DNA from 2 places in the Pseudoalteromonas sp. APC 3355 genome. Region 2 is predicted to be linked to the other one. Evidence: predicted binding sites of a transcription regulator. Region 2 holds the regulator's gene; the other holds the start of a gene.

Region 1 (15,570 bases), on a different contig from region 2:
GTAGAAGACGATGAAGATGATTACATACTCACCTGCGACTATCTGGACCAATTGGATTCACACACGTTTAACATTCAATGGATAAGCTCCCCAGAGCAGGCAATTGCAACGCTTAGCAAAAATGAGCACGACATTTGCCTGCTTGATTACCGCTTGGGTGCATCGAATGGTTTAGATGTATTAAAAGAAGCAATTGCCAATGGCTTTAGCGGACCCATTATTATGCTTACCGGGCAGTCAAACGACGAGTTAGACTCGGCGGCGCTTGATGCCGGTGCAGTAGATTACTTAATTAAAACAGAAATGAGTTCGAGCCGCTTTGCACGTGCTATTCGTTATGCTTTGGCACGTAAAGATGTTGAAGGCGAGAGAGTAGAGCGCTTAAAAGCTGAAGCCGAAAACCGTTCAAAAGATCGATTTTTAGCTCATTTGAGCCATGAGTTACGTACTCCTCTATCGTCTATTTTAGGTTACACCGAACTGTTAATGCAGAGCGATTTTAGTCAGCAAGCTGAAAATGAATTGGGTGTTATTTATCGAAATGGTAAACACTTATTGAGCTTGTTAAACGATGTGCTCGACTTATCTAAAATAGCAGCCGATAAACTGGAGCTGACCCTAAGCGAAGTTAACCTTGATAGCATGCTTGCCGATGTTTACACGCTAATGCGCGTATCGGTGCTTGATAAGGGCCTTACGCTGCGCTTTGAATCTCATCAGCCATTACCTTTGGTTGCACGACTGGATGCAACAAGAGTTCGTCAAATTTTAATAAATCTAATAAACAATGCGGTTAAATTTACCGATAAAGGCGAAATTGTTGTTAATGCGTGGACGCAATGGGTTGATAATCGCGAAATGCTATTTTTTAGCATTAAAGATTCAGGTATGGGCATTGCCCCTGAAAAACAAGAACTTATATTTAAGCCTTTTGAACAAATAGCCGATGTAGAATCACGCTCTGTAGGTGGCGCAGGCTTAGGTTTGGCAATATGTGCTGAATTGTTAGCGCGTATGCACGGTGATATTAGTTTGCACTCTGAAATAGGCAAAGGTTCTACATTTACGATTTCGGTGTATCCAGGTGATATTAGCGAAGTAGAACGACAAGTACTTAATTTTAGTAGTGCCCCACAATTACAAAGTAAATCGGCTCCATGCAAAGTGCATGGGCGAGTGTTAGTGGTTGATGATTTACGTGATTTACGCATGTTAGTTGGTCATATGATCAGTACCTGTGGTGCGCGCGTAGATTATGCCGAACATGGCCAGCAAGCACTTGAAAAAGTACGCATAGCAGATGCGTATAAAGCGCCTTACGATATTATTTTTATTGATATTCATATGCCTGTAATGGGCGGCAAGGAAGCTACCATAGAGCTTAGAAAAATGGGCTACAAAGGCCCAATAATTGCGCTCACTGCCGCTACGATGAAAGGCATACATGAGGAGCTTGCTGCACTTGGTTTTAACGATGTAATACCAAAGCCTGTTGATAGCGCGGCTTTATATCAATGTTTGCAAGATTACTTGGTAGCGCCAGAGCATGCACCGCAAGCTAAAGATATAAATTGTAGTAATGGCTTAACCGAGAAAAAGCAGCGCTTTTTACTTGTGGAAGACGATCATGATGCAGCGCAAATTACGCAACTACTTTTAGAAAGTTTAGGCGTTGAAACCGTCATTGCGTCTAGCTGCGCACAATGTTTGCAAATACTTAATCACGATCAGCAATTTAATAAGGTATTGTTAGATATGCATTTACCTGATGGTCGTGGCGTTGACTTAGGTCAGCAAATTAATGAACGATATCCAGAGCTACGCTTGGTGATTGTAAGTGGCGCAGAGCCAGACCCTAGAGAAATAAAAGATTTAAATATTGACCGGGTTTTACTTAAACCTATTAATTTGAGCTTACTTGAAACGCTTATTAGCTAGGGCCTGTTTATCTTTCGAGGTTAAATTTGCAGCAGTATGTTTGGTATTTAGGCAAGGCAGAGCCTGTGTAGTGTGGTTATTCCCCATAAATAGGCGATAACGTAGCACAAATGCCAAACATGCGCTGCCCGAAGGGTTATGCCCAGGGGCTATTTACTCTTTGTTGCTCGGTTTTTACTTAGCCCCTAGATTGAACAAATTTTAATCCTGAAAGGTCAACAGGTCCAATAACTGAGAAATTATTTATATGCATTCAATAAAGTTAGTATCTGAAGAATTAACACCATCAAAAGTAGTGTGTGTTGGGCGTAATTATACAGCACACATTGCAGAGCTAAATAACGAAACGCCAGAGCAAATGGTTTTATTTAATAAGCCAAATAGCGCAATTACTAATACGTTATTTGCAGCTCACAACGGCGATACGCTGCATTATGAAACCGAGCTATGTTTTGTAGTTAAAAATAAAAAATTTGCAGGTGTTGGACTCGGCCTTGATTTAACTAAGCGTACTGTGCAAAGTAAATTAAAAAATAAAGGGCTTCCATGGGAGCGCGCTAAAGCGTTCGACGGCTCTGTAATTTTAACTGATTTTGTAGCGTTAACTGATGCAATGAAGCACTTTACCTTTGAACTTAAAATTAATAATGAAGTGGTTCAGCGAGGTGATACTCATTTTATGCTGCACAACCCTGACTCAATTTTACAAGAAATTAGTGAATTTATGAGCTTAGAAGACGGTGATGTAATAATGACAGGTACACCGTCGGGCGTAGGTGAGGTAACAGCTAAAAGTATTTTTGCAGTGGCGCTTTATGCTAATGATCAGTGTTTGCTTGAGCATCAGTGGCAAGTAAGTAAAAATTAATGACTTGCTGTTGGTAGTGTTTATCAAAGTCAGTAAAGGTAGTTTTAAGCCAATTATGCTGACTTTGTTGATACTCAGGCGATTGGAGTACATTAGCTTTTAGTGCGCGGTTAATTTTTTTAAGGGCTTGCTGTGCAAAATTATTAGGTGCGTTAGCCGCACAGCCTATTGCTCCTCTTATAAATTGAATGTCATTTTCTGCAATTGGCACACTTTCTATATTCGTATACTCCCCTTGTTTATTAAAGTAATCAGCCATAAACGGGTAATCAATTGAGTAGTCTAAAAAGCCGTGACTCAAGCGTGCTATAACAGCCTGACTTTCATTTTCGCTATTCCAACTTAACGAAGACTCTTTATCTCGTTTTGTATTTTCAATAATTGTATTAATTTTAGTTGTAAATTTACGTGCAGCTGCTTGCCCGTATACATATTGCGGGTCGGTTAATAAATTAATAAGGTGGATAGGCGAGCCGTGCTTTTCTTCTAATTGCGGCTTTAGCTCTTTAGTTGTGATAATTGAAAATGGGGGATATACCGTTGTTGGATTTGAGTAGTTAAGTTGTTGGTTATTATTTTTTTTATAAATAACACACGGAAAACATACATTTTTTCCTTCATTTAAATATTTATTTATACGCTGCTGAGGAACAATTAAGCGGGTATGTTTTACATCAGTTATGGTTCTGATGAGTTGCTCGGTTAGGTTGTCGCAAATTCCGCCTTGTGGTGCGCTTTCACTTTTAGCTATATGAAAAGGGGGCGTGTAACTTTGCAGCCAAATAATTTCTTCTAGAGGTTGTACTTTTTGCTCAACGGCGTGCGCGTTGAATACAATTAATAAGCAAAATGCATAGTATCCGTTTTTCAGCATTGATAAGTGTTCGTTGAATTAAGAAAACTTAATAAAAGTATAGTGTTGGTTGTAGTAGGGTCAAATATTTTAGTTTAAAAGCAACCTCATTCAAGGCTGCTTTTAACTCATACATGCTTAATAAGGCATCGGATGGTTTCTAAATATGGTGTTAATCTCACTAAGAATTTCGTCGTTTAGCGTTATGCTAAATGCGTCTATATCTTCCTTTAATTGAGCTATAGATGTTGCCCCAATAATTGAAGAAGTTACGCCATCTACTTGGTTACACCATGCTAAGGCTAGTTGTGCTGGAGTAATATTGTTTGCATGAGCCAGCTCAACATACTGCTTAGTGGCTTGCTCTGCATTGGGTGTATCTCTAAAAATACCGTTACGCTGCATGAAGGTCCAACGAGAACCTTCTGGGCGAGCACCATTTAGATATTTACCCGTTAATAAACCGGCTGCTAAAGGCGACCACGGTAAGTAGGCAATATCTTCGTGTACACATTGTTCTATTAAATACGGCCAGTCTTTAGCGTGCGCTAAGCTAAACTCATTTTGAATAGATACCATACGCGGTAAGTTATGCTCTTTGGCCAAACTTAAGAACTGGCTTATACCCCATGGCGTATCGTCAGATAAACCGCAGTGCTTAATTTTACCTGCTTTAACACATTCATTAAGGCCTTCTAGAATATCAAGCATACTAGCTTGTTGCTCTTGTGTATTTACGTCGGTAAATTTAAGAGTGCCGGGCCATTGTCTGCCAAAGTGAGGGGTAGAGCGGTTTGGCCAATGTAGTTGATATAAATCAATGTAGTCTGTTTGAAGTCGCTTAAGTGAATCATCTACGGCTTCTATTACTGTTTGGCGAGTAATATTGCCGCCATCACGTACCCACGATAATCCATTGCCTGCAATTTTTGTAGCTAGTACCACTTCGCTGCGCTTTTGCTGATTACGCGATAGCCAATTGCCAATAATTTCCTCGGTTTTACCATAGGTCTCTGGCGAAGGAGGCACAGCATACATTTCGGCTGTATCAATAAAGTTTACGCCTTGCTCGAGCGCGTAGGCTATTTGTTCATCAGCGTCGCTTTGAGTATTTTGTTTACCCCAAGTCATACTCCCTAGGCACACTCGAGATACGTTTACGCCACTGCTACCTAGTGGGTTGTATTGCATAAAAATTCCTTAACTAAATTAGTTTTGAGCATGGCTGATTAAAGCCGATAAAAGAGGCTCGGAGATTGGGGCTTTTTGCCCTGTAGTAAAATCAAACATTACAACTTTAGATGCACCCGTAGTCGTTATTGCTTTTTGCGCATGGCTGTAAACGGTGTAGTTCATGGTAAAGCGATCTGTTTTAAGATCTGTAATTGTAACGCCTACAGTGAGTGTGTCGGGAAAAGTTACTGGGCGTTTATAGCGAACGTTATTTTCGCTTATTACTGGGCCCACACCGTTTGGGCTTATTGTGTCGAACAGATTTATTTTATTTAAAAAGTCGATTCGGGCTATTTCAAAGTAACGTAAATACACTACATTATTTACGTGTTGTAGCGCATCCATATCAGCCCATGCTACGGTGATATCGGTATGAATAGGGTGCTGATCTTTAAACGTTTGCATTATTTATTGGCCCTTGATTTTCAAAGTACTTAGATTATCAACATGGTGTTACGAGCTCAAGGTAATTAATGGCATGTTTTTTTTATAAGATGATTGTACCTGTTTAATTTTAGGTCTACAGTTAAATTACACAGACAAACACAAAAACACACAAAGGTAAAAATATGCAGAATATAATTAATTGGTCCTTAGCTTGTTTGGTTTTTATAGCTTCTTTTACCTGTTACGCGATGGGGAATGAATCTGGCGCTATCATTTTAATGTTGGCAGGATTTTTATTTGAGGTTATGTATTGGCTACGTGGTTATAAGAGAACGGAGGATAATAAACACTTTTTTTAATCGTTAACTAGGGCCTGTTGACCTTTCAGGATTAAAATTTGTTCAATCTAGGGGCTATTTAATCGCGGCGCAAGGTTTGTGACCTAGTGGGCTAAGTAAAAAAACCGAGCAAAGCTTCCGCGTCCTGCTCACGCCCCTTACCTACATCCATGTAGGCAACAAAGAGTAAATTGCCCCTAGGCAGAACCCTTCGGGCAGCGTATGTTTGGCATTTGTGCTACGTTATCGCCCATTTATGGGGAATAACCACACTACATAGGCTCTGCCTTGCCTAAATACCAAACATACTGCTGCAAATTTAACCTCGAAAGATAAACAGGCCCTAGGCTTGCTTATCGCATGTGATTCAATAATAATGACTGTATAAATAACCAGTTATTGTTGTGGTGATGAAGAAGTTTATTCACATAGACATGGATTGCTTTTATGCAGCAGTAGAAATGCGAGATAATCCAAAACTTGCATGTGTACCGCTTGCTATTGGAGGCAATAGCCGACGAGGCGTGCTCTCAACCGCTAACTATATAGCTAGAGAGTATGGCGTACGATCGGCTATGTCGAACTATCATGCTAAACAATTATGCCCCGATTTAGTTATTGTCCCAGGGCGCATGGCTGTATACAAAGAAGCTTCAAACCAAATACGTGAAGTATTTAGCCGCTACACAGACTTAATTGAACCCCTTTCTTTAGACGAAGCCTATCTAGATGTAACAGACAGCACCGCATGTAAAGGCAGTGCCACACTTATTGCACAGCAAATAAGAGCCGATATTTACAATGCTACAGGGCTCACTGCATCAGCAGGTATTGCACCGATTAAATTTATTGCCAAAATAGCCAGTGACGAAAACAAACCGAATGGTCAATTTGTCGTTTTGCCTGATGAGGTCGATGACTTTTTAGCGCAATTACCGCTGGGGAAAATTCCAGGAGTGGGCAAAGTAACGCTCGAAAAGCTAAATTTAAAAGGCTTATATACCGGCAAGGATGTACGTGAAAAAGGCGTTAACTGGATGCAGCAACATGTGGGTAATTTTGGTGTGTCGCTTTATCAAAAATGTGCAGGTGAGTATGTTGGTAAAGTATCCACAGATCGTATAAGAAAATCGCTGAGTGTTGAACATACCTACGAGTACAACAAAACAAGTTTGCAAGAGTGCTTAGATGAGCTGCCAAGGTTGTTAGAGGAATTAGTTTTAAGGCTTAATAAACAGCAGTTACAAAACCGTATTAATAAATTGAGTGTTAAGGTGAAGTTTGCAAATTTTGTAGTGACCTCTGCCGATCAGGTATATCACGAGCTAAATACAGAAATATTTGTTCAACTACTTACTAAGGCCTACCAGCGTGGGCTACAACAGCCTGTAAGATTACTTGGCATAGGCGTTGGCATTAAAAACGAGCCAGAGCAAAACTTCCAACTTAGTATTCTCGATTAAGCTGTAAAGCCTGTAACTCCAAGTTGCCATTTATTGGCAGGTTATGTGATTAGCTCATCGCTCCTTGCTGGTCTTCAATATTTAAATCGACGATAATAGGGGCTTATGTTTTCTAACAGGACCTTATTTATGGCATACCCTCAAGCGGTTAGTGCAAGCCTTGAATGCACATCTCATGATGCGCTTATTATTATTAGTAATGACTTTTCTCAGTTACCAAATAACTCATTACGTGATGCTATTTTAGCTCAAGCAAACGTAGATTCTCGCATCGGTAAGCAAGTTACTTTATTAGTAATTGAAAACAAGCGCGTTGTACTTGCGCCAACCGGTCCGTTAAATAGAGATTACGACGACGTGCGTCGTTATTTTGATGCTGCTAAATTAGCAATTAACGAAGCAAAAGCGTCGGGCAGTGTTAACCCTGCATTATTTTTACCAAATTTAAATGGCGATAGCCGTTATCAGCATGCTTTAGAAGTTGCTTATTTAGGCGCTTGCCAAGCCTTATGGCAGCCATTAGAAGCGCGTGAATATCACGGTGAAAGCATTGAACCTATTACACAGATTGGTTTAGTTGGCGCGAGCGAGCAAACTATTAAAGCTGTTAATGCAATTGCAGCTGGCCAATATGCAGCGCGTGACCTGTGTGGTACTGAACCTGAGCGTATGGCTCCTCCACGTTTTGCTGATTACTGCGTTGAATTGTTTAAAGGCTCAAACATTGCAGTTGACGTAATTGATGATATTGCAGCTATTGATAAAAATTACCCAATGCTAAGTACAGTTGCTCGCGCATCGTATGCAGTTGAGCGCCATCACCCACGTGTTGTTAAGCTTGAATATGTACCAGAGGGCGAAATTACTCGCACACTTATGTTTGTAGGTAAGGGCCTTGTATACGATACAGGCGGTGCAGATTTAAAAGTAGGCGGCCATATGGCAGGCATGAGTCGTGATAAAGGCGGCGCAGCTTCTGTTGCGGGCTTTATGAAAGCCGTTGCTGATTATCAGCCTAAAGGCGTTAAAGTGGTATCGTACTTAGCTGTTGTTCGCAACTCTATTGGCTCAGATTGTTTTGTGCCAGATGAAATTATTACTAGCCGTGAAGGTGTTCGTGTACGTATTGGTAATACCGATGCAGAAGGGCGTTTAGCAATGGGCGACCTGCTTAGCGAAATGAAAGATTTAGCTAAAGGTGAGATTAATCCAACGTTATTTACTGTAGCTACATTAACGGGTCATGCGGCACGTGCAATGGGTCCTTACGGTGCGTATGTTGAAAATGGTCCAGCTCGTAGTGCTGGTGTCTCACGTCAAATAGCTGACCTTGGAGATTTGTGGGCCGATGGCGCTGAAGTATCGCGTTCACGCCGTGAAGACTACGACTTTATTAAACCACGTACGCTAGCTGACGATGTTTTATCTAGCAATAACGCAGCATCTGCCGTTACTGCTCGTGGACATCAGTTCCCTATGGCGTTTATGGCTATTGTTGGTGGGCTTGATAAGCACGGTAACGACTCTGCACAGCCTCTACCTTATGTTCATATGGATATAGCAGGTAGCGGTGTTGAAGGCGGTGATTGGCAGCATGGTAAGCCAACAGCTGCATCAGTAACGAGCTTGTTTGCACGTTATTGTTTGTAAGCTAAAAACTTACATGTAATAAAAAAGCCCTGTTAATTCAGGGCTTTTGCATTTTATGAGAACGCTATCGATTAATCTAATTTAAAACGATTAACTACGCTCGAAAGACCTTCGCTACTTTGTTTAAGGTTATCACTGGCATCGGTAAGCTGCTTAGTATTATTTAATGATTGCTCAGTTGATTGAGATAGCTCATTAATACGCAAATTAACCTCGTCGGCAGCTTGCGTTTGTTGCTCTGTGGCACGTGCTATTTGGCTGTTCATTTCGGTAATAATTGAAACAAGTCGCTCTATTTCATTAAGTGAAGTATTAGCTGATGACGCCTGCTCTACGGTAGAAACTGAAAGTGCTTGGCTTGATTTAACTGCTTCTACTGCTGCTTTTGCACCTTCTTGTAGTTTAGTGATCATGGTTTGAATTTCGTCAGTACTTTGCCCTGTACGACTGGCCAATGTTCTTACTTCATCAGCAACAACAGCAAATCCTCGACCATGCTCTCCTGCGCGAGCAGCTTCAATGGCAGCGTTTAATGCCAGTAAGTTTGTCTGCTCCGATATACTTCTTATTACGTCAAGCACAGAGCCTATATTATGGCTCTCGTTGGCTAAATCTTCTGTTACACGGCTGACTGTTTCAATGTTGCTTGAGAGTGTTTCTATTGCTGTAATTGTTTGCGCAACCACATTTTTACCCGTTGATGCGTTTTGTGCTGCATCCTTAGCTGCTTGCTCTGCGGCTTCAGCGTTACGGCTCACATCGTGTATTTGGTGAGTCATTTGCTCCATGGCAGCTGCAACTTGGGTTGAACTATCGTTTTGAAGCTCAATAAATGAGTGGCTTGTTCTACTTGAATCGTCAACTGTATGCGCATGTTCGCTTACATCGTTTGCACTTTGTGCTACATGAACAAGTGACTCTCGCATTTTTAGAGCAAATAAATTAAATGAGCGTGATAGTTCAGATATTTCATCATTACCGGATTCATTTAATTTACGGGTTAAATCGCCTTCGCCTTGTGAAATATCTTTCATCATATCGGCCGCTAAGCGAGTCGGTATTAAAATACTCTTACCTATAAAGTAACTAAGTAAAATAACAGCAATAATCATAATTATTGCACTGACGACTATAAGATTACGTTGCTCGCTAAATGCTTCGTCAATTGAATCAAGGTAAACACCCGAGCCAATAATCCACTGCCATTGATTAAAACCTTTAACAAATGCGATTTTTTCAACCGGTTTATCTTTACCTGGTTTTGGCCATTTATAAGGGATAAAGCCCTCGCCATCTTTTTTCACTATATTTACCATATCAACAAACAATGATTTGCCGTCAGGGTCTTTGTTATTGGTTAAATCTTTTCCATCAAGCGCAGGTTTTATAGGGTGCATAACCATTGTTGGCTGATAATCGTTAATCCAAAAGTAATTGGTTTTGTCGTAGCGTAGTGCTCTTATTGCATTAAGTGCTTGTGATTGAGCTTGTTGTTGAGTGAGAGTGTTATCTTGTTCAAGCGCATAATAGTGCTCGATTATACTGTACGCCGTTTCTACTACATTTTGTGTTTTTATGTATTGCTCGTCTTTTAGCGAACTATATTGATGAGTTAGGCTCGATATACTAAGTATTATTAGTCCAAATATAACGATGGCTATTAACAGTGAAAAACGCTGGGATATACTAAAACTTCGTAGATTAGGCATACATTTATCCTCAAAAAGTGTGCGCTTTAGCGCATAGAATAAGCGTAGCTAAAAAAAGAGTTTAATCTAGGCTTAACGCCTATTAATGCAAAAAAAAGGCTGATTTATCAATCAGCCTTTAGTCTGTTATTACTTTACTTTCTTATTTAACGTCAAAATGGCGATTAAAGAAGTTTGTAATTGTTTGATGTAAGTGTGTTTGCACTTGTTTACCGCGTAGGCTGTGCTTAGAGCCTGGGTAGGTCATCATTTCAAACTGTTTTTCGTTATCTTGCAGTTGTTTAAATAACTTAGTTGAATGTGTAAACAATACGTTGTCATCAGCCATTCCATGGTAAATCATTAATGGGCCTTTTAAGCCATCTGCATATGGAAATACTGCGCTGTCTTCATAGCCTTTAGCATTTGTATCAGGGTGACCTAAATAACGCTCTGTGTAATGTGTATCGTATAGAGCCCAATCGGTTACGGGAGCACCCGATACGCCGGCTTGAAAGTAATCGCCCGCTTTAAACATTGTCATAAGCGCCATGTAGCCGCCGTAGCTGTGGCCATAAACACCGATGCGTTGTGGGTCAACGTAATCAAGTGTACGTAAAAACTCTACGCCTTTAATTTGATCGGCAACTTCAACCACACCTAAATGTTTATAAATAGCATCTTCAAACTTTTTACCACGGTTGTACGAACCACGGTTATCCAGTTGAAAAATTACATAACCTTGTTGCGCCATGTACTGAAAGTACAAGTTTTTACTGCGCCAGCTATTCGTCACTCGTTGAGCATGCGGGCCGCCGTATACGTTAACAATAACAGGGTGCTTTTTGCCATCAGCAATGTTGCTAGGCTTAAATAAACGGTAATGCATAACTTGGCCATCATCGGCTTTAATTGTGCCGTATTCTGGTTTTGCTAAGTCGCTTAAATAAGGGGTAAGCGGATGGTTACTATCAAGCCTATTTTCTTCAAGCCAGGTAATGAATTCGCCGTTTACTTTACGAAGCGCTGCTGAGTTTGGTTTATTATCAGACGAGCTATTATCGATAAAGGTTTTATTGTCTTTTGCTAGCACAACATTGTGGTACTGACCTTTTTCGGTAATACGTTTGGCATCGCCTTTTTTAAATAAAGGCGCGCTGTATAAATGGCTTTCAAGCGGTGTATCTTTTCGACCGGCAAAGTAAACAATGCCTTTTTTCTCATCAATACCTTTTAAGCTATCAACAGCCCAATCACCAGAGGTGATTTGACGAACAAGTTGACCGTTTGTGCGATACAGATATAAATGTTTAAAGCCGTCTCGCTCAGATGCCCATACAAAGTGTTTTTTGTCTTTTAAAAACTCAAGATCAAAATGTAGGTTTATCCACGTTTCGCTGTTTTCGGTCAGTGCTACTTTTTGGGCTTTAGTTTCGCTGTTATAAAAACGCAGTTCTAATTTATGTTGCGAGCGATTTTGCCATTGGTACGACAGTGTATTGCCGTCTTTTAGCCATTTTGCGCGTGCAATGTAAATGTCTTCATCTTTACCTAAATCAATCCAATCTACTTTTTGGTCGTTTAGCTTAACGACACCAAGTTGAATTTTAACATTATCGGTACCTGTAAACGGGTAGCGCTGGTTAAATAATTTAACTTCGTCAGCGTAAATTTCGTTACGGATAGCTTCTTTTACAGGGGTTTCGTCAACGCGGGTATAGGCAATTTTAGTTTCATCACCTGACCACCAGTAACCTGTCATACGGCTCATTTCTTCTTGAGCAACAAATTCGGCCATGCCGTTTTTAATTACGCCGCCGCCATCTTTACTAAGCTGAATCTCTTTACCAGACTCAAGCTCTAAAGCATAAAGGTTTTGCTCTCGAATAAACGATACGTAGTTACCTTTAGGTGAAAAGCGTGCATCGGTTTCAAATGCTTCAGTGTCGGTTAGTTTTTTACTTTTAGCTGAGGCTAAATCGTAATAATAAAGGTCACCATTGAGTGGGAATAAAAGTGCTTTGCCATCTTTAGACCATTTGTATTCAAGTATGCCTTTACCAAAAATACGTTGGCGTTCGCGGCGTGCTTTTTCTTCATCTGATAGGTTTTCTGGGCCTGAAAATAACTTTGCTGAATCAACTAGCACACGGTTGGTGTTATCTTTTAGATTGTATTCCCATAAATCGTAGCGGTTGTAGTCATCGCTTTTGCCTTGTAGGTAAGTTACACGGCTGCCGTCAGGCGAAAATTTAAGTTGTACAGGTGATTTACCAGAAAGGCTCGGATCGTCAAAAATTCGCTCCAGCGATAAAGGTTTTGCTTGAACACTAATAGCGCCAACCATTAACGGTATAGCTAGTGAGAGGTGTTTTATTTTTTTTAGCACAAGGTTGCCTTAGCTTATTATAAATATTGCTTTGATGGTAAAGCCAAGCGTGTGCAACTGCAACTAAATGCTATAAAGTGGCGATTATCAAAGACAAAGTAGGACATAGCAATGACTCACCCTGAATTTAAACTAGCGCCAGAACTTAAACGCGACTGTATAGAACTTGCCGATTGGCCGTTGTGTAAAGTACTTTTATTGAACGACAGCTTGTATCCGTGGTTTGTATTAGTGCCTAGGCAGGCTAACTTAAAAGAGATAATTGATTTATCTGAGGATGATCAAATGGTTTATTTAAAAGAGTCAGCCAAGCTAAGTAAATTATTAATGGATGTATTTAAACCTGATAAATTAAACATAGCGGCTTTAGGTAATATGGTACCGCAATTACATATTCATCATATTGCGCGTTTTACGAGTGATGCTGCATGGCCTGCGCCAATATGGGGTAAACACCCAGCAGTGCCTTATACAGATCTACAAATCACAGAGCTAAAAAAAGCGCTGCAATTATAAGCTGCAACGCTTTTTTAGGGTTTAACTAAGTTTAATTAAACTTATTTAAGCCCTAGTACTTCCTTACCTTGTTTAAATGTTACATCTACAGGGATATTAGCTTTGCTTAGTTTTTCTAAGTCTTTAGCAAGTTCTTCTTTAATGTCGCCATGCGTTGCAATTAGTTGATCTACTTTTTCGTAATCGCCATCACCTTGTAAGGTTAAAATTAAGCGAGAAAGCTTGGCCATTGCAATGCTCATTTTTTCCATATTAACGCGGTATAAGCCTTCTTCATTTTTAGAAAAAGCACCTTCTTGAGCAAAAAAGTTAAAGCGGATCATATTTGCTTTACCATGCGCGCTTGATGCGCCAAAACGAACTGAGCGGAATATACCTGCCATGAAGGTGGTGTAATAATCTTCAATAGTGCCTTCAGTAATTTCGCCTTTTTTAAGTAACTGTTCAATCATGTATAGCCCTAAAATATCGGCTTTACCTTCTTCAAGGGCACTTGCGTGTTCTTGTAATGATTGACGAACAGTACCTTTACCTGTGATTGTATTTTTAATACCTAAACCGTGAGCCACTTCATGGAACATCGTATTGGCAAAAAATGCGTCAAAAGTAATGTGTTTACGCTGCTCTGGTACAATTAACTGCTCTGAAATTGGCACTAAAATTTTATCAAATTTAGCACGCATTGCGTTTTTAAGTTGCAGACGACGAGTTCCTTTTTCGAGCTGTACTTGCTCATCGTTTGGTAAGTTAATTGCAATTGTTTTACTACCCGCGTTTGAATGCCCAGCGTAGTAAACAACATCATATGCATTTAGGTCGGCGTCAGAGCCTGGTACTTCTTGTTTGTACTTAGCATCTACAGGTAAGCCTTTTTGAAGCTCAGGTAAAAATGCTGCAAACTTAGCTAAGCGTTCGCTCCATTTTAAATCTTTAATAAGTACGTAAGATTCATAAGCTGCGCGGTAACCAAATAATTGATCTTCATAAGTTTCAATTGGACCAATAACCACATCTACTGGGTTATTTTTCATATCCATCCAAGCAAAGTCAGATACTTGGAAGTCATCTTTTTGTAGAGCATCGGCACGCAAGTTTAGATAGTTAGCAAATTCTTTATCGTCAGCAAGTTTGCTTGCTTCACGTAAAATATCAGCGGCTTTTGCAAGCTCATCAGCATATTCTTTTGAATAAGGCACGCTGTAAAGCTTACCTTGCTCATCACGCTTAATTACAGAATAAAGCCCTGTTTTATCTTCAACGTCTGCATTGTTTAACTCTTCTTTGGTTATATCAGCAGGGTAAAACTGTGCACCAAGTGGCTTTTCTTTATAGCTGGATAAAAATGCTTCATCACCATTTAAACGATCCCATGGACCATAGTTAATATCAGCAAATTTACGTACTTTTTCATCGTTTAGTTTTGCTAAAAAAGCATCTTTATTTTCACCAAATGCTTGCTTCCAAAATAACTCATCCATTATTTTTGAAGCGTCAATAAGCTTTGCAACCATTGCTCGTTGATTATCGCTTAAGTGCGATAAATCACTTTGTAAGCTAAAGTCGGTGTAAATATCTAAACGTTGTTTATCTGCATTAATAAGCTTAGGGCCTGACTGTGCACTGCTTTTTTGAGCAAGCTCTACGGCTGTGTTGTCGGTAGAAGACGGCGCTTGTTCAGAACATGCGCTAAGAAAAACAACACCAGAGAGCATAATTGCTTGGCTAATTTTATTTAAGATCATTATATTGCCTGTTAAAAAGTAAGTTTAATAATTTGTACTGCTTTAGTTAAAATATTAAGTATGTACAAACGCTTCCTTATTGTGAGTGCATTAAAGCAAAACTAAATGGTAAATAGCAAGTATTTGGCGTTGTAAGGCAAGCATGAGCGGTAAAGCATTATAAATAAAAATAAACTTCTATAATTTTCTTAACTTTATCGGTAAGTTAGACAATACTAATTATATTACTAATACGAAAATTAACTGCCTGAGTTTGCAGTTACTTTACAGGCTGAACACAAAAGGATGGCAGCTTTATGTCTACAGAAAACGCTTTATTAACGATTCTAGTCGATAGAATAAATAACGATACGTTGGTTTTACCAACGCTACCTGAAGTAGCGATTAAGGTTCGCCAAGCTGCAGATAACCCAGATGTGAATTTAATCCAAATGTCAGATGTAATCTCACAAGATCCAGCGCTTTCAGCTCGTATGATAAAAGTAGCTAATAGTGCGATTATGGG
Region 2 (15,570 bases):
AGAAAAGGTAGGCACTATGGTCGATATAATGCCAAAGGCAGGAAGAATCATTATGTATACTTCAGGGTGACCAAAAAACCAAAAAATGTGTTGGAACATCACCGGGTCGCCACCGCCTGCGGCATCAAAAAAGCTGGTCGCAAAATACTTATCGGTAAGTACCATAGTGACAGCCCCTGCAAGCACTGGCATTACGGCTATTAATAAAAAGGCAGTAATTAACCACGTCCATACAAATAAGGGCAACTTCATCCATGTCATGCAGGGGGCACGTAAGTTCACTATGGTTACAATCACATTGATTGCGCCCATTATCGAGCTAATTCCCATAATATGTACGGCAAATACAAACAATGCAGTATTATCATTACTGTATGTTGTGGACAGTGGTGCATAAAAAGTCCAACCAAATGCAGGACCCCCACCAGGCATAAATAACGATGCCAATAGGATTAAAAACGCAAACGGTAAAATCCAAAAGCTCCAGTTATTCATTCTTGGCAATGCCATATCTGGCGCGCCAATCATGAGTGGTATCATCCAGTTAGCAAGGCCTGTAAAGGCCGGCATAACCGCACCAAAAACCATAATTAAACCATGCACTGTGGTCATTTGATTAAAAAAGTGAGGATCGACCAACTGTAAACCTGGTTGAAATAATTCAGCCCTGATCACCATAGCCATTGCGCCACCAATTAAGAACATGGTCAGCGAAAAAATTAAATATAAACTACCTATATCTTTATGATTAGTTGTGTAAAGCCAGCGTTTAAAACCTTTAGCTGGGTGATGAGCATGATGAGCTTCATTGGCGTTAGGTTGTTCTACTATGCTACTCATTAGTTCGCCTCCACTTTGGCATCAAGTGCTGTCTGTATTTGACTCGGTTGAATAACATCACCCGTATCATTACCCCACGCATTACGTTTATAAGTAATAACCGCAGCTAATTGCTTTATAGATAACTGCTTGGCAAAAGCTTGCATTGCCGTACCGGGTCGTCCATGGATAACTACATCAATGTGATCTTTTATATCGCCAAGCACTATCGGGCTGCCTTTAAGTGCAGGAAATACGCCCGGTAACCCCATGCCAGTAGGTTGATGACATGCAGCACAATTAGCCATATATACTTGTTCGCCTAAAGTCATTAATTCTTCTTTTGGGAGGGTTTTATCAAGTAATGCGGCATCTGCTAATGCTGCTTTTTGTTTAGCCTGCTTTGCATCTGCAAGCCATGTTTTAAAATCAGCTTCAGATTTAGCGACCACCACAACGGGCATAAAGCCATGGTCTTTACCACACAACTCAGCACATTGTCCTCGGTAAGTACCTTCTTCGTTTATGTTCGTCCATGTTTCGTTTATAAAGCCGGGGTTCGCATCTTTTTTAACTGCAAAATCAGGTACCCACCAAGAGTGAATAACATCGTCAGAAGTCATTAAAAATCGTACTTTTTGATTTATTGGCAGTACAAGAGGCTTATCAACCTCAAGTAAGTAGTTAGGATTTTTATCTGCAAGATTCGCGATTTCATCTTGCGGGGTAGATAAAATAGAGTAGAACTCTACATCTTCGCCCATATATTCATAATGCCATTTCCATTGCGAACCCGTAATTTTAATAGTGAGATCAGCTTTGCTGGCATCTTCCATTGCAATTAGGGTTTTAGTGGCTGGTACTGCCATAGCAATTAAAATAACAAACGGAATTGCAGTCCAAAGTATTTCTACTTTAGTGCTTTCGTGAAATTGGGCAGGTACAGCCCCTTTAGATTTACGGTGATGAATAAGTGCCCAGAACATAATTGCGAACACTATCACCCCAATCACACAACATATTATAAATATGGTCATGTGCAGCTGATATACATTATTGCTTATATCGGTTACGCCTTTGCGCATATTGTATTGGCTGTTAGCCAAAACTGGGTGCGAAAAAACACATAATATAAGCCACAAGGTAGAGGTCAGTTTACCCATGTGACGGCTCCTTTGATGCTATTGCGAATGCAAAGCGAAGAGGCATACGGCTTAAACGCCAATTCGTTATTTTTATTTTTTTAGTCAATCTCATTTAATATTGATTGGTTTTGCTGCGCCAACAACGGGTTTGTGTATATTGTGTGTTCTCAAAACTAAAAAGCTGTGAGTTATTATTAGCTCAGCACATTAACAATTAGCTAAAAAACGAACAACAAGCAAGTTTTAGTATAAAAAACAATCAGGTGATATTGAATAATTAATAAAAAATCGGTAATCAACTGGGCGACAGGAAGTTCAAAATATGAGCAAAACAAAGGGGTTTAACGCATTCGGAGGGGGAAAATATAAGTGCAAAAAAGTTTACAGCTTAAATAGTCAGTGGGCTGTTTACGCCCTATTTTTAGTACAAATTTTAAAACAAAAATGCGTACTAATTAGTACGCATTTATAAAACTGCTTGTTTAAAAGCTATTTTTCAAGTCACATCCAATCAGCGTTTCTTATAACGCCAACGGCTAAGCCTTCAATATTAAAAGACTCATTCTCAAGATCTACTTCAATAGAGTCAAAATCGTCGTTTTCAGCATGAAGTAATACTTTACGACCCGCTTTCTCAAGACGTTTTACAGTTACGTCTTCGTCTAGGCGAGCAACAACAACTTGTCCATTTTCAGCGGTTTGAGTACGATGTACAGCAAGTAAATCACCATCCATAATACCAATATCTTTCATGCTCATACCGTTAACGCGTAGTAAAAAATCTGCAGCCGGTTTAAACATTAATGGATCGATTTTGCAGTGACTTTCAACGTGCTCTTGCGCCAAAATAGGTGAACCAGCAGCAACACGCCCTATAAGCGGTAAACCTAATTGTTCTGGCTCTTCTTCTTCAATTAATTGGATACCACGGCTTGCACCTGGTTTCATTTTAATTGCGCCTTTTTTAGCAAGTGCTTTTAAATGTTCTTCAGCAGCATTGGCACTTTTAAAACCTAATGTTTGCGCTATTTCAGCACGTGTAGGGGGCATACCAGTGTCTTTAATAAAAACTTTAATTAGTTCGAGTATTTGAGCTTGGCGGTTCGTTAATGGTCGCATACAACTGGTTTTCCATACAGTACATTTAACTGTGAGTATATACAGTTAAATAAAAATCGCAAATTTAAATTAAGCCTTAAAATAGCTAAAGTAATTTCACTTGTGTACATTTCAAGGATATAACTAAAGCTAAGTTTATAAATGATTAAAAATGCAAAGGAGACATTATGAGTATTTGGTACCAGCCCATCACCTTAGAGCTGTGCAAGCAGTTAGAGCAAGGCATTAATGGCCAAGGAACATTAATGAAAACTATGGGGATAGAAGTCACAGAAATTGGCGATGATTATTTGGTTGCCACAATGCCGGCAATTCCTGAACATCATAACCCAATGGGCATGGTTCACGGCGGTGCTAACGTTGTACTTGCCGAAACAGTTGCCAGCTATGCCGCTAACTTTGTTGTCGATTTTACTAAATTTTACTGTGTAGGGCAGGAGATTAGCGCAAGTCATTTAAAAGCATCTCGCAACGGCACTTTAACAGCCACGGCTAGAGCATTTCATATTGGCAAACGTAGTTCAGTGTGGGAAATAAAAATTACAAATAGCCGCAATGAGCTGTGCTGCGTATCAAAAATGACCGCAGCAGTCGTAGAGCGAAGATAGTTACTTTTCGATTGGGTAAATGGTAATTTCCATACCCGCACCAATCGCAGATATACGCAATAATGTATCTGCATCTAAGGCTTGATTAAAGCACTTAGGAGAAGTCCCTGATTCAAAACCAATATCAAACGTTCTACGTGAACAGCTTAACCATTGCTTTAGCGCGTTACGCGAACACGATTCAATAAGCTCACATATATGGTTTATGGCTTTATCAGGTGTGCTCACCTCACCTGTAGCTTCAATACGCGCTAGTTGACGGTATTCGTCTTTGTCATAATGTAAAATCGTCGCGACTTTTTTCAAGTCCGCCACTAGCAAACTAATATCTTGCTTTGATTCAAGCTCAAGATCTACATTTAAAAATTGAATTTCCGACATCGTTTCGTATTTATCCTCTAATAATTTCATTGCAAACTTTAACGCAGTTTTACCGTTATACCAAATCAACTATGCTCTATTAACCACTTTATATGGATATTTCGCAGCTTTTAAGTATTTTTTAGCATTTAAAGCTAGCTGGATATCAAACATCCAGCTCAATTAAACAGATAAGTCATGTTAGGGATTTAAGTGTAATCTTTTTTATTTTTAAATGATTACAGTAAGCTATAGTACAAACTGCGACAAAATGTCGCAGTAACTTATCCCATTAATGTAATAAACTAGCCTCTAAAAATAATAAGACTAAAACATGAATAAAAAAATATTTAAACATGCTCGCAAGTTACATAAATGGTTAGGTTATTTATTAGCACTACAAATTTTAGCATGGTTACTAGGTGGTTTAATTATGAGTGCAATCCCTCTTGATAAAGTTCATGGGGAGCATCTTGCAACACGTACTCTTAATAACCCATTTACGCAGGCTGATTATGTTGCCTCCCTTGACGATATTGCCTCTCAGGTGGTTAATCCAACACAAATAATTTTTGAGAACTTCTTAACTACACCACTTATTACTTTCTTTAGTAATAACGAGCAGCAAAGCTTCAATGGCATAACAGGCCGACCATTTGAACCGCCAACTAAAATACAAATTACCGCAAATGCTAAAGCACACTTACTTATTGACGCTCAAGTAACAAGCGTTGTACTACTAAAGCAAGGTACGCGGGAAGTCGGATATAAAACCAATGTTTGGCAGGTCCAATTTGACGACACTTTTAACACAACACTGTACTTGTCAGAAAATAACGGCAAAGTTGTCACCGTTCGCAGCACGCTATGGCGAATATTCGACTTTTTTTGGATGTTACATATTATGGATTACGATGAGCGAGAGAATTTTAATAATCCACTGCTTATTAGCTTTTCAGCAACCAGTGTACTTTTTTGTTTAAGTGGAATATTACTACTTATACAAAATATACGACTAAAACGATTTATCCGAATTAAAAATAAGAATAAATCAAAGTAGTCATATTGGTTTTTGAGAGCTAGCGCCCACTTATCAAAGAGTAAATAAGCCTAGTGCTTATTTTATTCCAAGTGCTTAAATCGACTCAAATGTCGCTTTAACATTTCGTTTTCGAAAATCAACTCATCACGCTCATCCAGTAATTGTAAAACTAAAGCTATTGCCGACCAATCTAACGAAAAGTCATGTTGGATACGGGCCGCTTTTTTAACTAAGGTCACTGCAGATACCGTAAATTGCCACTGTGTAACATGCTCCCCCTCAATTGGAACCGCAATATTATGCTCAACTAGCTCATATAAAATTGCTTCGCTAATATCACTACTCAAACATAGCTCTTTGCTAGTAAGTAAATCGTCCTTTTGTGTCACGATAATTTGCATTATGGCTTGCTCCAGTTATTACGGGGATTAAAGTGAGCTTTTTCGGCTAATTCTTCCCAAAGTTTTTTACTGGTATCATCAACAGATGTTGGATTAACAATTTTAAGCACAGCAAATAAATCACCTTTAGCTTTTTTACTCATTAATCCCTTACCTTTAATACGCAAGCGTTGACCAGACTGACTATTAGAAGGAATAGTTAATTGGATTTTTCCTGTCAACGTAGGTAAATTTAGCTTTGTACCAAGAGCCGCTTCCCATGGTGCAAGAGGGACAACTATATTTAGGTTATGACCCTCAACATCAAATAATGGGTGAGGCACTAAACTAATTTGTAAATACAAGTCGCCATTTTGCCCATTCGCTGACCCTAATCCGCCTTGCCCTTTTAGTCGAATTCGTTCGCCATTTACTGAGCCTGCAGGAATTTTCACTTTAAGTGATTTTTTAATTTCAGTGACACGGCCACTGCTGTCTCGCTGCGGTAACATAAACTCAACAGGCTTCACGGTATCAACTAAAGTCTCTTCAAGAAAAATTGGGAACTCTATTTCCACATCTTGTCCTTTTTGCGCGCGAGCGGCGTTACTTCTGCTCTGCCCGGAACGATCGAATCCACCAGCTCCGCCAAACATTGAATTAATAAAGTCAGAAAACTCTTGGTCGGTTTGAGGATCGCTTTGCTGATAATTACTTTGCGAAGAGGCATTGTTACCACCATAATGGCCTTGCTGTTGACGAGCACGATTTTGTTGGTGACGACGTAACTCGTCGTATTTAGTGCGTTCTTCTTTGTTATGGATGACTTCGTAAGCTTCTGCTATTTCTTTAAACTTATCTTCTGCTTGAGGCTCTTTGCTTACATCTGGGTGATATTTTCTGGCTAACTTTTTATAAGCTACTTTAACCGCTTTATCATCTGCATCAGGCGATATTCCAAGCACTGCATAATAATCAACAAATTTCATTTGCAATCCAAATCCTCATATTGAGTAAGCTTTAAGCATACTCCTTAACGGGTAACCTTGTGTGGTTAAAATACGATAAATAGTAAGAAATAAATGAATAGTGAAAATAACTTTGAGTAAAAAATTAATCAGGCACTTTTTATTAATATAAGCGTAGGCCTTAAGTTAACTTTATCTTTTATCTTCAAGGCTTTAAACTGCCTATTCCTGTAGTTCACATTTGTGATGGATATGACTCGATTTATTCTGGCCTTATTGGCTTGTTGTGTGTGCGTTTCGGTATCAGCCGAACAATTTACCCGTTTTTCAACGGCTAAAAGACATTTAATTAAAACCCTACCTGACAACGCCAAAAGCATTTACTGCGGCTGTGATATTAAAAAAGAAGGCAAAAAACTCATTCCTGATCCTTCTAACTGTGGTTACATTCCTCGAAATACACTTACCCGCTCAGGCAAAGTAAATGTGCGAGCACTACGCATTGAGTGGGAACATATTGTTCCGGCGTGGGAATTTGGTCATCAGCTACAATGTTGGCAAGATGGCGGACGTAAAAACTGCCGTAAAGTAAGTGCTAAATTTAGAAAAATGGAAGCTGATATAAATAACTTAGCGCCAGCTATTGGCGAAATTAATGCCGATCGCTCTAATTATCGTTTTGGCATGCTTAGCGAAAACGCCACACAGTATGGTCGCTGCGAAGTAAAAGTAAACTTTAAGCAACGTGTAGTTGAACCGCCTGTCTATGCACGTAAACGTATAGCCGACACTTACGCTTACATGCAGAAAACATACGGTTTAAAAATCTCTGATAAACAGCAAAAGTTATTTAATGCGTGGAAAAAGCAAGCATTCGCAGATACAAGTAGTGCGAGCAAGCTCTAAGCTTTAACACTCATTTACATAAATCAAAGTTATAAATGTTGAATAAACGAGCGAGTGTTGTAATATTTTAAACAACTTATTTACAAAAAAAAGCCCTTACCTATGTTTAAAAAAAATAAAACCTCGCTTGCCATTTTCACTGCATTTGCGGGCTTTGCTTTGACCGGTTGTGGCGGCGGCGGTAGCGGTATCGACTCAGCCCCTGTAGTTACAACACCTGTTAGTAGCAGTCCAACATGGACTGCGGGTGTATTTGAACCCTCTAACGATTTAAAAAACTTTTGCGAAACCCCGCGTACGGGTAATGATCCCTTTAATAACAACGAGCCTTACCCAGATCAAGCCGGTTCTGCCCTTTACGAAAAACTCTGGCTTCGCTCTTGGAGCGACGAAACCTACCTTTGGTATGATGAGATTGCCGATAACGATCCTGAAAGCTTTGCCACAGTAGCCGATTATTTTGCCCAATTAAAAACAGAGCAGCTTACCGACTCAGGTGCAAAAAAAGATAACTTTCATTTTTCAGAACCTACTGAAGATTACTTCCAAGAAGCGCAATCGGGCGTTACTTCTGGTTACGGTATAAATTGGGCGTTTATTGGCGATACAGCCGACCGTATTTTACGCGTCGCTTATCTTGAAGATGATTCACCTGCAAGCCAAATAGGCTTTCAACGTGGTGATACTGTACTTTCAGTTGACGGTGTTAGCATTAATACCAATACACAGTCGGGTGTAGATACGCTTAACGAAGGTTTATTTAGTCCTACTAACGGCGACTCACATACTATTGTTGTACGCAGTAACGATGGTGCCGAAAAAACATTTAATGTAACCGCTGGCAATATTGAACAAACACCAGTTCAAAATGTTAAAACGATTACAACCGCAAATGGTTCAAGCGTGGGTTACATGCAATTTAATAGCCATATAAGCATTGCCCAAGAAGGGCTTATTGATGCAGTAAATAAGTTTAAAACCGATGGTATTGATGAGCTTGTAATCGACTTTAGATATAACGGTGGTGGTTTATTAGCACTGTCAGCACAATTGGCTTATATGGTTGCCGGTAATGCCAACGTTAACAACCGCTTTTATTATCAAACTCAACAAAACGATAAACAACCCGTTGATTCACCTTTTCCATTTATTGATGAAGAAATAGATTACTCTACTTTTTTTAGCACAGGTGAAAACCTACCTGATTTAAACCTATCAAAGGTTTATGTATTAAGCACATCAGGCACCTGTTCGGCATCAGAAGCTTTTATTAATGGTTTAAAAGGTATAGACGCAGAAGTTATTTTAATTGGCGACACAACCTGCGGTAAGCCCTATGGCTTTACCCCAACTCATAACTGCGCAACAACCTATTACACTATTCAATTTAGTGGCGTAAATAGCAAAGGATTTGGCGAATACGCTGCGGGTTTTACACCAACCCCTACTCCACAATTTGATGCTGATGTTCAAGGTTGTGAAATTGAGGACGACTTTGATCATCAGTTAGGCGACAGTGACGAGGCCGTTTTAGCCACCGCATTGTTTCATGTTGAAAATGGCAGTTGTCCAATTAGAACGGCTGCTGCAAAAGCAGAGCCAGCTAATTTTTCAAGCTCTCGTGAATCTCTCATTCCTTTAAATATGCCTGAGCAATTTACCCAGCGTAATATGGACTTAACTTGGCCAACACTGAGTGAGGAAAGGTAATGGCTAAATTATTACTCCCATTAGCTACCTTATTCGCTTTGGGAGGATGCCAAAGTGTAAATAGTGAGCCCGCTAAACCCGCTATATTAACGAGCGTTAATCCCAGCGTTATTACAACACTACAACAGGCAATTCAACAAGCTAAGGGAGGCGCATTAGTAACACTTTCCGATTCCGTATTTACTAAACGTAGCGAACTGCTAATTGATCATGCAATGAGTAAAGGGTCTGATGGCAGAGTAATTATGGGCGCGCATAATATAAAATCTGAGAAGTTTATTTTGCAACTACGTAATAATCAATGCGAACTTTACTATCCTAAAAAAGAGCTTACTACAGTACTTGAAGGTGTGACCTGTAAAGAGTTATAAGGCACTTTAAAGTTTATAAAAAAGGCGCGCAGCACATCGCTGCACGCCTTTTTCTATTTTAAAGCGTTATTACAAGTCTTGATGCGGACCAAACACTTCATAATGAATCTGCTCGTTTTTAACACCTAACTCAAGTAACTGGTTTTTTATAAATGCCATAAAACCGGCAGGACCACATAAGTAAAAGTCACCATTACTCAATGGTAGCTGTGCTTGTACTGCGTTTAGGTTCATTAACCCAGTAAAGTCAGCGCCCTCTGTCGCTTGGTTAAACCACGTCATTGTTTGTAAGCGGTTATAAACTACATTTAACTCATTTAAATATTTTGAAAACGAATGCTGCTGAGTATTTTCGCAGGCATGTAAATACATAATCTCTTGATTAGAGTTGTCACTTAATAACGTTTCAAGCATAGCCAGCATTGGCGTTTGCCCAACACCTGCTGAAATGAGAACCACTGGACTTGTGTTATTGCGTAAAAAGAAGTCTCCTGCCGGCGGGTACAACTCAACAATAGTGCCTTGCTCTAATGAGTGTAAATAATTAGACACCATGCCAGGCTTTGGCTGTAGCTCTTTTTTAACACTAATACGGTAGTTTTTAGCGTTACTTTTTTGTGAAATAGAATACTGGCGAATTTCTTCATATTCAGCGCCCTCTGGCTTAACTTTAATACCTAAATACTGCCCTGGTTTATGTGTAATAACAGCTTCGCCATCAACTGGCGTAAGTGTAAAACTCGTTACTAGTTCTGATTCGGCCTGTTTGTTGGTTATTTCAAATTGGCGAGTTCCCGCCCAACCACCGTGTTTATTTTTACTGTGCTCATACAAAGCAGCTTCTTCGGTTATACAAATATCAGCAAGTACGCCGTAAGCTTCGCGCCAAGCGTATTCAACATCGGGAGTAAATTGCTCAGGAAGAAGCTCTTTAAGCGTACCAATTAAGTGTGCACCTACAATAGGGTAATGCTCAGGTAAAATATTCAAGCTGGTATGCTTATGATTAATACGTGTTAGCGCTTCTTTTAATACGGCTAAATTATCAATATTTTGTGCATACGCAGCCAATGCATTAAAAAGTGCAAATTGCTGACGACCTGTATCTTGATTCGCCATATTAAAAATATTTTTAAGCTCAGGATTATGGCTAAATAAACGCTTATAAAAATGATCGGTAACAACCGTACCCGCCTGCGCTAATAACGGAACTGTGCTTTTTACAATCTCAATGGTTTTATCAGATAACATATGTGTTTCCTATGGATGAACTAACCACGACGCCCATCAACACGACGCCGCGTTAATATAGGTGTGCAGTGAATTAAAAATAATGAAAAAGCCACTAACCACAGCAAAGCACTTATTTGCCAAGCAAGGTGAGGCCCAATAATAAAAGGGAGTAATGAACGAGTAATAGCGGCCACAAGCAAAAACGCAAAAGCAACAGCCATGTAATGGGGAATAGCGAGTGTCCGCCCTGTATGACCATGTGATACACGCGTCATCATTGCTAAAATCATCATACCTATTGTGCCAATAGTGATTAAGTGCAGCGCATCTTTAAATTGTATTGCACTGCTATAAAAGCTAAATGCAACCATCATTAACCCTACGCCTAACGCTAAGTAAGAAAAATGTAAAGACCATAACAACGGCACTCTCAATACCTTGCTATCCCACCAACAACCAGCCCTAAGCAGGTGAAGCGCAGCAACAGTTGCAACAACTAACGCAGGATTAATCGTGTTCAAAAACAACTTGTTGATGAAAAACAAAGTGATAGCCAAAATAGATAAATACATCACCGCTTTATCTATTTTAGGAGTGCGAACTTGTGCGGCTAAACCTAGACCTTTAGCGGTAAAAAATGGTAAAACGCGGCCCGCAACAATGCCAACTAGTAAAGTAATTACCAGTACTGCGGTATCAACCACACCAAGTGCAAGCTGCATGTTTTGTTGTAAAACAAGTATTAAATACAATACATTGAGCCCACAAAGCACAGCTAAAATAGCTAAAAACGGATAGTTACTTTTGCTATTGGCTTTTAATAACATATTAGCCAACGCGGTTATGGCGCCTAGCCACCAAATAACTTGTAATGTAAGTGCAGCATATAAATTAAAATGAGCAATATCAGGCAATATCACAAAAAAGGCTAAGCGCGCTGCAAGCCATATAAACGTGAGCCACATAAGGGCTTTGCCACTTATGCTCGGCACGCCTGTCCACGTTTGTGCTGCGGTAAGTAAAAAGCCAACAGCTACAACTCCTGCAAAGCCAAACAGCATTTCGTGCGCGTGCCATAATGTCGCAGGTATCGATAAGTGCCAACTTGCATGGCCTGTTAAAATAAGTAGCCAATACCCCACTGACAAAAATGCCAATAAGCCACCGCCTAAAAAGAAAGGCCTAAAAGCTAGCATCCATAACGGCCATTGAGATACTTGATGAATAGCAACGCGTGCTGGCATTGGCTCTGTTAAGTTTATAGGGCGCATTATTTTATTTCCTGCCCTACACCATACTGAGCAAAAAAGTATTCAGCGCACGCTAGTGCCTCATGCAGTGAACTAAACTGTGTTTGATTATTTAAATTATTCAGCATTAGTGTGTTCATGGCGATCTCTGTAACTAACTACGTTACTTAGCTATTACACATACTGTGCCAACAAGTTTAATTAATTAAATTCAACAAGTTAAATTAAATCACTTTACAGTGTGAGTCTTTATGACCTACTATAAATTAACTCATAAAAACACAAATAGGTCATTTTGACGTGAACCAGCAATTCAACCTTACACAAGTTGCTCTAGAGCTTGCTCAAAGTACACTACACGAGCATAGCTTTGATCAATTACTAGCAACGGTTGAACGGGTTATTCCTAGTGATGCAAGTGCGTTATTAGTGCTTCAGGGCGAACAATTAAAACCCCTGGCAATTAAAGGATTAATGCCCGACAGTTTAGGCAGACGATTTAAAATAGTAGAACACCCTCGCCTAGAAGCTATTTGCAAAAGCACACTCGCGCTTCAATTTGCGCACGACTGCCCACTACCCGATCCATACGACGGATTGCTATTAGCTAAAACCGGCGACATACCGGTACATGCATGTTTAGGTTTACCTCTTTATGATAAAAACGCGCTACTTGGCGTACTTACGTTTGATAGCCTTAACGCCAATGCATTTAACAGCATAAGCGCTGATACACTCAATACCTTACAAACGCTGTGTAGCGCGCACTTTAAAACGGCCTTAGAACTTGCCCATTACAAACAGCATGCACAGCACTCAAGTGCATTAGTACAAGAACTAAATCGTGAAGCATTAACACGGGACGGCGGTGAAATTATTGGCCAAAGTCCGCTAATGCAAACACTTAAAAACGACATTAAACTCGTTGCAGCATCTAACTTTAGCGTGCTTATATTAGGTGAAACAGGGGTAGGGAAAGAGCTTGTTGCGCGTAATATTCACTTAAATTCAGCTCGCAAAGATCAACCGCTTATTCACTTAAATTGCGCCTCACTTCCCGAAAGCCTTGCTGAAAGTGAATTTTTTGGTCATGCGAAAGGGGCTTTTACAGGCGCACAAAATTCGCGCCAAGGTAAATTTCAATTAGCTGATGGCGGCACGTTATTTTTAGATGAAATTGGCGAACTGCCCCTGGCCATGCAAAGTAAACTATTACGAGTGCTACAAAGTGGCGAAATACAAACGGTAGGAGAAGACACGCCAAAGTACGTAGATGTACGCGTCGTTGCTGCAACCAACAGAAATTTAAAAGAAGAAGTAGCTCAAGGTCGCTTTAGAGCCGATTTATACCATCGCCTCAGTGTCTACCCTATTACTGTGCCACCACTTAGTAAACGCGAGCACGACATAACACTCTTAGCTGGTTATTTTATTGAGCAAACAGCCCGTAAATTAGGGATAAAACAATTAAAACTAAGCCCCGAAGCGCAAGCATTGCTTAATCAGTACAACTGGCCAGGTAACGTTCGCGAGCTTGAACATGTCATTAGCCGCAGCGCCCTAAAAGCAAAACAAAGCCAATGGCAAAATCCAATAATAACCATTACAAGCGAGCACTGTGATTTAACACCGAGTGCGCTGCAACCCCCTATAGCAGAGAGCCGAAGTACAGCGAACGCCTTAATCAACCAACCTTTAAAACAAGCTGTAGAATCGTTGCAATACAACATAATTACCGAGCAATTAAAACAGCATAACTACAACTGGTCGGCAGCAGCAAGAGTACTTGAATTAGATAGAGCAAACTTAGTACGCTTGGCTAAACGCCTAGGAATAGAAGTAAAAAAAACACTATAATCATTTAAAACACAGCTAAAATGCTGCTAATACCAATCTGCTTATATATGGGGTCTATTTAACGTTAAGAAAATTACGCTAGAACTAGGCAAAAATTTTTGTATCTAGTTGTTCTAAATAAAAAATTTTTAACGACGTTATAGTGAAATTTAATTCGTTAAATTGATCAAAGATTTATGCAGGTTGGTATAAAACTATTGATTAGCAGCTAACTTACTAAAATGTGTTTTTAGCAACCCTGCAAAAGCTTGCACTTTAGCAGTGCGATGCACTAAGTGATGCGTGACTAACCATACATCGGTAGGCCAGCTTAACTCACTGTGCAATACAGGCACTAAATCAGGGTATTGCGCCGCTACGTCATGCTGTAATCCGCCTATGCCTAGCCCTTTAATTATTGCACGAGTCGCTTCTGCGGTTTCAGATACTCGCAGCTTAATTTGCGATGCAGGAATATGTTCATCAGCCCATGCAAAATAAGGCACGCGGGCATTAAAACCTGCCACGCCCGATACAAAATTATGTTGTTGTAAATCACTTAATAATTTAGGCATACCGTACTTATTAATGTAACGTTTATTAGCGTATAAACCCGATGAAAGCTGCGCCAAATGCTGAGCAATATAATCGCCTTCATCAGGTCTTGGGCCTGCACGCACTGCAATGTGTGCTTGTCCGTGATCGAGCCTTAGCCTTTTTTGTTCTAAAATAACCTCAAGCTGCACTTGTGGATGTAGCGCCTGAAATTGCTCACATACATCACCAAGTATATCCATAAAGCCACTTACCGTCGTTAGCAACAAACTACCTCTAAGGGCGCTATCGGCCGCTACTATATCGTTATGTAACTGCTCTAAGGAGCTATGGATTGTTTGTGCTGTTGCAAATAACTTGGTGCCAATTTCAGTAACCTTGTAGCCACGAGCATGGCGATGAAAAAGCCGTGCATTTAAGTTTTCTTCAAGATTATTAATGCGTCTAAGCACTGTGCTGTGGTGCACATTAAGCTCCTCGGCCGCCGCTGTCAGCGTGCCTAACCGTGCTACTTCAAACGCAACTTTAACGTCTTGCCAATCTTCAAATTTTATCGCCATGCTGCCTACCTTTTACTTATGTGCATATACGCACATAAGTGTTGCGTTTATTAGGGTTTTCTACAAGTGAAATTTTGCTACATTAGTCATGTAACTTAAAACATTAAAAGGCCACTACCATGTCAGCACCAAAAATTATCGCCCTAGCTGGAAGCCTTCGCCAAGAAAGCTTTAATCAAAAAATTATCAATGAGGCAGCACGTTTTGCTCTACAAACAGGTGCTGAAGTAGAAGTAATAAAACTAAACGAATTAAACATCCCACTATTTAACGAAGATATTGAAGCGCAAGGTACACCTAGCGATGTACAGCTTTTAAAAGATAAGCTACGTACAGCCGACGGTATTTTACTAGCAAGCCCAGAATACAACGGCTCTATTACCGCAGCACTAAAAAATGCGATTGATTGGGCATCGCGCACAGAACAAGGTGCTGTTCCTGCTTTTCGTAATAAAGTGGTTGCTTTGTTTGCAGCATCGCCTGGTGGGCTTGGCGGCTTACGCGGTTTAAATCATGTGCGTGATATATTAAGCGGTATTGGATCGTTAGTGCTTGCCGATCAACTTGCAGTACCCGCTGTGCACACATTGTTTAATGAAAATGGGCAAATAAATGAACCTGTAACGGCTGAAAAAGTATCAGCTCTCGCTCATCAGTTAGTAAGCGTTGCAAGTAAGTTAAAATAACTTGCACGCACGCCTACTTACT

The links. Region 2 encodes LexA, which represses DNA repair genes until DNA is damaged. Its sites were predicted from a motif close to TACTGTATNNNNATACAGTA; they were not measured.
Region 1: the regulator LexA is predicted to act here: its motif matches at 5,996-6,015, upstream of dinB (DNA polymerase IV).

The regions. Positions count from the first base shown of each region.
Region 1 covers NZ_JASDDB010000002.1:179,259-194,828, forward strand. Annotated here, with positions in the region: gene QMA08_RS04095 (hybrid sensor histidine kinase/response regulator) at 1-1,938, shown strand, start outside; gene QMA08_RS04100 (fumarylacetoacetate hydrolase family protein) at 2,186-2,806, shown strand; gene QMA08_RS04105 (ABC transporter substrate-binding protein) at 2,757-3,680, opposite strand; gene QMA08_RS04110 (aldo/keto reductase) at 3,798-4,850, opposite strand; gene QMA08_RS04115 (thioesterase family protein) at 4,869-5,297, opposite strand; gene dinB (DNA polymerase IV) at 6,028-7,080, shown strand; gene QMA08_RS04125 (leucyl aminopeptidase family protein) at 7,210-8,730, shown strand; gene QMA08_RS04130 (methyl-accepting chemotaxis protein) at 8,802-10,439, opposite strand; gene QMA08_RS04135 (S9 family peptidase) at 10,582-12,807, opposite strand; gene QMA08_RS04140 (HIT family protein) at 12,919-13,323, shown strand; gene QMA08_RS04145 (Zn-dependent hydrolase) at 13,365-15,065, opposite strand; gene QMA08_RS04150 (HDOD domain-containing protein) at 15,362-15,570, shown strand, end outside.
Region 2 covers NZ_JASDDB010000018.1:2,037-17,606, reverse strand. Annotated here, with positions in the region: gene ctaD (cytochrome c oxidase subunit I) at 1-840, opposite strand, end outside; gene coxB (cytochrome c oxidase subunit II) at 840-1,982, opposite strand; gene lexA (transcriptional repressor LexA) at 2,466-3,083, opposite strand; gene QMA08_RS18290 (PaaI family thioesterase) at 3,251-3,691, shown strand; gene QMA08_RS18285 (hypothetical protein) at 3,692-4,072, opposite strand; gene QMA08_RS18280 (hypothetical protein) at 4,386-5,111, shown strand; gene QMA08_RS18275 (chaperone modulator CbpM) at 5,174-5,494, opposite strand; gene QMA08_RS18270 (DnaJ C-terminal domain-containing protein) at 5,494-6,462, opposite strand; gene QMA08_RS18265 (endonuclease) at 6,694-7,347, shown strand; gene QMA08_RS18260 (S41 family peptidase) at 7,450-9,057, shown strand; gene QMA08_RS18255 (hypothetical protein) at 9,057-9,428, shown strand; gene hmpA (NO-inducible flavohemoprotein) at 9,498-10,679, opposite strand; gene QMA08_RS18245 (NnrS family protein) at 10,700-11,932, opposite strand; gene norR (nitric oxide reductase transcriptional regulator NorR) at 12,212-13,768, shown strand; gene QMA08_RS18235 (LysR family transcriptional regulator) at 13,963-14,862, opposite strand; gene QMA08_RS18230 (NAD(P)H-dependent oxidoreductase) at 14,982-15,548, shown strand; gene QMA08_RS18225 (TerB family tellurite resistance protein) at 15,566-15,570, opposite strand, start outside.